2 regions of the Psychrobacillus sp. MER TA 171 genome follow, and region 1 is predicted to be linked to the other one. Evidence: a T-box and tRNA genes for the amino acid it is inferred to sense, from the RefSeq annotation. Region 1 holds a T-box; the other holds one or more tRNA genes.
The links. A T-box is a leader RNA that pairs with one kind of tRNA and senses whether it is charged. The one in region 1 lies ahead of M3627_RS07245 (valine--tRNA ligase), so its partner is inferred to be a tRNA-Val.
Positions count from the first base shown of each region.

Region 2: it has a tRNA-Val gene. The T-box ahead of M3627_RS07245 (valine--tRNA ligase) is inferred to sense a tRNA for this amino acid. The anticodon was not compared.

Region 1 is NZ_JAMAWN010000005.1:167,243-170,416, forward strand. It holds gene M3627_RS07235 (hypothetical protein) at 103-789, shown strand; gene M3627_RS07240 (hypothetical protein) at 769-960, opposite strand; T-box leader at 1,034-1,260, shown strand; gene M3627_RS07245 (valine--tRNA ligase) at 1,306-3,174, shown strand, end outside.
Region 2 is NZ_JAMAWN010000042.1:405-3,578, forward strand. It holds gene M3627_RS20205 (hypothetical protein) at 1-50, opposite strand, end outside; partial or broken gene M3627_RS20210 (IS3 family transposase) at 45-352, opposite strand; gene M3627_RS20215 (hypothetical protein) at 519-803, shown strand; gene M3627_RS20220 (hypothetical protein) at 899-1,165, shown strand; gene M3627_RS20225 (hypothetical protein) at 1,407-1,622, shown strand; tRNA gene M3627_RS20230 (tRNA-Val) at 1,728-1,800, opposite strand; gene M3627_RS20235 (nitric oxide synthase oxygenase) at 1,967-3,028, shown strand.

The sequences.
Region 1 (3,174 bases):
AAGGCTGGGGTAAAACTTTTGAAAAGCTGGCATATTCGTAAGGTATTTTTCATATTTTCTTACGTTGAAACATAATTTGTCCTATATGAAGGAGGATGAAAAATGGAAGTTAAAAGTTGGGAAGTTAAGGAACAGTTCTGTTTTCCGCAAAGCTTTGGAGTGCCTAAGGAAGTAAAGACAATCAATGTAACCCCTCAGTATTTTCATGAGGAAATGGACAATATGGTGCATATCAATGGTATTTATCATATTACTTGTCACGTGGAGTTTGAGGAAGGTGAAGTGGAGCATCACGCAACAAGTGAATTTACGGAAATCGAAGACCTAGATTTAAATGGTGAGCTTGGTTATTTTGAATATGCGGTACCGATGAGTGTAGAGATTAGTAAAGATAGAATACAAGCCGAAACGTTACCGACAGTAAGTATAGAAACTATAAATTGCAAAGCAGAGTCAGATGGTATTGAAATCGTATGGCTAGTCAATTGTGAATATGAAACGCATCGTCCTAAAACGGAGGAAGTAGTAGCAGAGGTAAGACAAGAAATGATTGAAGAAGTAGAAGAAATCCTAGTATTAGAGTCTAGTAGCCATAGAGAGGCCTTTGTAAGTAATGAACAGCAGTCCCCACGTACGGTACAGGAACCAGTTCAGGAGCAGACTAATGTGACGATTAAAAATAGAGAAGTGGAAAGCCCGGCTGAGGATGATTCTGAGCTACAGTTTATATTTAATTTGGAGGATGGGTATACCAAGCTTTCCTTTCCATCAAATAATGTCCTTAAATAATAGAAAACCAAGAAATGCTAGAAATACTAGCAAGAGAAAATCCCATGTTGTTGGAACAATTAAAACACGAACAAGTTGAAAGCAACCGATTGGTATAATGATTCCTTTCACGTAAAAACGAGTTCTTCTTAACCAGTCGGGCAGTAAATAGGGGTTGTATCCTCTTTTCATAGTGTTTTCCTCCTTTCACAAGACTATGCTTGACGGCATATAATAATATCCTATACAATAAAAACAACTATATATGGATGCTATGAATGGGAAGAGTAAAATGACACGGTTATCTAAAGAAAGGAAACAATTTGCTGAAATGTTTCCGTTAGCCACCATTTGAAGGTAGCCCAAGAGCAGCTTTTGTGAACTAACAGTAGCAATTGCCGGTTTGAAGCCGTTATCTAATTGAGAGCGTGATGTGTTGTATTGCATCTGCGAATAAAGGTGGTACCGCGAACAAACTCCTTCGTCCTTTAGTGATGATAGGAGTTTTTTTATATTCTTTTTTAAGGAGGAAACGATATGACAAATGAGACAACGATGTCAACCAAGTATGATCCGCAGTCAATCGAAAAAGGCCGCTATGAATGGTGGTTAAAAGGTAAATATTTTGAGGCGCATCCAGAAAGCGAAAAGGAACCATATACCATTGTGATTCCACCGCCTAACGTAACAGGGAAGCTACATTTAGGTCACGCCTGGGATACAACTCTTCAAGACATTATTATTCGCATGAAGCGTATGCAAGGATATGACGCTCTATGGCTACCAGGAATGGACCATGCAGGTATCGCTACACAAGCAAAGGTAGAAGAAAAATTACGTGCTGACAATATTTCGAGATATGACCTAGGTCGTGAAAAATTTGTGGAAGAAACTTGGAAATGGAAAGATGAATATGCAGGACATATTCGCAAGCAATGGTCAAAACTAGGTTTAGGCTTAGACTATTCTCGTGAACGCTTCACTTTAGATGAGGGTCTTTCCAATGCAGTAAAGGAAGTATTTGTTAAGCTTTATAACAAAGGCTTGATTTACCGCGGGGAATACATTATCAACTGGGATCCTGCTACAAAAACAGCACTTTCTGATATCGAAGTAATTCATAAAGATATACAGGGTGCATTCTATCATATGCATTACCCACTTGCAGATGGTACTGGTTCGATCGATGTTGCAACAACTCGACCAGAAACAATGCTAGGGGATACAGCGGTTGCAGTACATCCTGAAGATGAGCGCTACAAACACTTAATCGGAAAAACGGTGAAATTACCAATCGTTGGCCGTGAAATTCCAATCGTAGCAGATGATTACGTAGATATGGAGTTTGGTAGTGGTGCTGTTAAGATTACTCCTGCACATGACCCAAATGATTTTGAAATAGGTAATCGTCATAACCTAGAGCGTATTTTAGTTATGCATGAAGATGGTTCAATGAACAAGAATGCAGCTAAATATGAAGGAATGGATCGCTTTGAATGCCGTAAACAAATCGTAAAAGATCTTCAAGATGCAGGTGTTTTATTTAAAATTGAAGAGCATGCACACTCTGTAGGCCACTCTGAGCGAAGCGGAGCAGTAGTTGAGCCTTACCTTTCTACTCAGTGGTTTGTAAAAATGCAGCCACTTGCAGAAGAAGCGATTAAGCTTCAAGAATCAGAGGGTAAAGTAAACTTTGTACCGGATCGTTTTGAAAAAACGTATTTACGTTGGATGGAAAATATACATGACTGGTGTATTTCCCGTCAGCTTTGGTGGGGACACAGAATTCCAGCTTGGTACCATAAAGAAACTGGCGAAGTGTATGTTGGGCATGAGGCTCCAGCAGACGAAGAAAATTGGAAGCAGGATGAGGATGTACTAGATACATGGTTCTCCTCTGCTTTATGGCCTTTCTCTACGCTAGGCTGGCCGGATGTAGAAAACGAAGAGATGAAGAAGTATTACCCAACAAATGCCCTTGTTACAGGTTATGATATTATATTCTTCTGGGTGTCACGTATGATATTCCAAGGTGTAGAATTTACAGGAACCCGTCCATTTGATGATGTATTAATTCATGGTCTTGTACGTGCAGAGGATGGGCGTAAGATGTCTAAATCCCTCGGCAATGGTATTGATCCAATGGACGTAATTGATAAGTACGGAGCAGATTCACTACGCTATTTCTTAAGCACTGGTTCTTCTCCAGGACAAGATTTACGTTTCTCAGTAGAAAAAGTAGAGGCCGTTTGGAACTTTGCCAATAAAATCTGGAATGCTTCACGCTTTGCGTTGATGAATATGGATGGATTGAAATACGAGGAAATTAATTTAGATGGGAAAAAATCCGTTGCAGATGCTTGGATCCTAACTCGTTTAAATGAAACAATCGAGCAAGTTACAAGA
Region 2 (3,174 bases), on a different contig from region 1:
AATGAGTATCCACTGCAATAATCATTGTATAATTGTTCTAATATCTCCACTTCCTTTCCAATTCCTTGTACTTTTTTAAGACTTCAATCTGCTGTTTCAAAAAACGATTCTCTGCCTGTAGTTTGGCAGTCTCACTACCATATTCCGGTCCTTTACCGAAGGTATATTGTTTACCTACTGGTTGATGGAGGCGGTGGGTTTCTCCATTTCGATGCCACCGCAACCATGTTTCCAATTGTGTTTTGTTCCGAATGTTTAACTCTTCCATTACTTCTTTTACCGGCACCCCAGCCAATCGCATTTCAATGGCCTTCATTTTTACCTCTACTGGATAACTGATTCTTGTTCCCATAGAAAAAACACCTCCGTATTGATAAGTTAGGTAATGTATACCCGTTTTTCAACGAAAGGTGTTTTTATTTGTCTCATTTCTTTAGGTCACTGCAAATTCGATGTGGCTTTTTATTATGAAACTTTTTCCATTTATACCCGTATTTTAAGTTAAGGAGGGATAATATATGTGGAATAAAGTGAAATCAATTTATAATCAAATCATTAAATATACGTTAGCTATCTTCTTAATATTGTTTTTCTTTTACATGCTTCTAGTCCTGATAGTTCAAGGGATTGAAGGTAAACTGGATCCTTTAAACTTTATCTCTGTTGTCGCAGTTGCTCTTTCTTTTCCAGGAATAGTACAAACATTAGCGGATGAAGTTAATCCTAAGAAAAAGACATACAAGTTAACATGTAAATGTCCGAAATGTAAACATTTGATTCAGATGGACATGAAAGAAGAGTAAAATTTAGTATGTAGTCAAATTATTACTACATATAATCATTTCCATCCACATTATGATTAGTGTGAAGGGAGGTGAAAAGTCTGAAAATAAAATTCATGATTTTTATTGGCGATGGTGAAATTTGTATGGTGAAAGAATATGATTTCGATGAATTTACTTTTGTTCCTAGAAAAGGGGATATAATCGAAGATCAAGGTTTTTCTTCTTACTTAAATCCAACAATAGTTACATATGTTATTATTAATCTTGATGGTGAATATTGCACAGTGTTTTTAAGTAGACATAAATTAATCTACAATACAGAAGAACATCTTGAAGAAGTATTGAAAGGTTATGAAGAGAATAACTGGATAAGAACATAATAATTTTTTTAGTCACATCCATGCACATGTGGCTTTTTATTATGCTTTGAAAACTATATATCATACAGTTATAAAACAATCGCGGGCTAGTAAGTAGCAACTATTTTAAGTCTATATTTCCAGATCTAACTTTTGAATGGGACAACCTTCTTCCTTGTTGCAGAAAATGTAACGAATCCAAGGGGGCATTAAATACACAAATTTAGAGGTAATATAATGAAAGATTTTTGGGGATGGTAGTTTGAAAGTGGAGGTTAAGAGTTTTATTGAGAAACCAATAAAAGCAACTGAACTTATTAGACTTTATAGTGATGCAGGTTGGTGGGAAGATAGAAAAGAACAAGATATTGAAGAAATGTTAAAACGGGAAATATCTGTTGGTGCATGGAAAGGTGATGTTCTAATAGGATTTGCTAGGGCTGTTCCGGACGGTAAATTTAGGGCTTATAATACTTAGATTTTAACCCCATTTTAACCCCAACTACAAAAATTGAAATATTCTTCGTGTAAATAAAAAACCACAAATCCTGTGATAACAAAGGTTGTGGCTACTATTAATATATGGTCCCGACTGGTCTCGAACCAGCGACCCCCACCTTGTCGAGGTGGTGCTCTCCCAACTGAGCTACAAGACCGGGTTTTAAAGTTAATCTGATTTTATCATATACCAGAGTTGGTAGTATATAGTTTTTTTCTTTTCTCCTAAGTGGGGTGTCATAAATTCCTCACATCTCCCTCTACTGAGGTACTTGTTTGGGACTGCTCCCTTCCACTAAGATGGAAGAGATAGTGGGAGGGGCTATGATCATGTTAACTGAAGCGCAGGAATTTATAAGACTTTATTACATAGAGACAGGTAAAGAGGAACGTGAGATGGTTGCTCGCCTGGAAGAAATAGAAGTTGAAATCAATCGCTGTGGCACATATGTACATACTTCGGAGGAGCTGGAGTTCGGTGCTAAAGTTGCTTGGCGTAATAGCAATAAATGCATTGGTCGTTTGTTTTGGCAAAGTCTGACTGTTTTCGATAAGCGAGATTTATGTAAGGAAGAAGACATTTTCAAGGCATTGCTTGACCATATCGAGTACGCTTCGAACGACGGACGAATCAGACCGACGATTACCATTTTTTCTTCAACGGATGTTCGTGTTTGGAATCATCAGCTCATACGTTATGCTGGCTATGAAACCGAGGATGGAGTCATTGGAGATTCTGATTCCCTTGCTTTTACGAAAGTATGCGAGGGGTTTGGCTGGAAAGGGAAGGGTACAAACTTTGATGTGCTCCCGCTTGTCATTCAAGTGAATAATCAGCCTCCAAAGGTTTTGGACATTCCAGATTCGTATATTTTAGAGGTTCCTTTTCGGCATCCAGAAATGGATTGGTTTCAAAACCTACAGCTAAAATGGTATGCCGTTCCGATGATTTCTAGCATGAAGCTGGAAATTGGCGGGATTACGTATGCTGCTGCTCCATTTAACGGGTGGTATATGGGAACAGAGATAGGTGCACGTAATCTCGCGGATGATTATCGATATAATATGCTGCCTACCATTGCTAAGCAAATGGGCTTGAACACTAAGTCGAACGCCTCTCTTTGGAAGGACCGCGCATTGGTCGAACTGAATGCGGCTGTTTTATATTCCTTTAAGGAGGACGGGGTGAGTATCGTGGATCATCATACGGCTGCTCATCAGTTTAAAAAGTTTGAGGAAATAGAACGGGATGCAGGGAGAGACGTCACTGGGAATTGGACTTGGCTCATCCCACCGATGTCACCTGCAACAACCCATATCTTTCACAAGCCTTATAACAATGAAAAGATAACGCCAAATTATTCCTACCAGCCAAACCCATATTAATAGTTAGTTAAATAGCAAAAGACCATCCAGTTCAAATGCGGATGGTCTTTCTTTCTGAATATAAGTATAGAAATTAAAGCTTAGAAAAGGTTTATCTGATAAATCTGCAGAATAAGTTAATCTATGTAAATATAATCATGAAGCAA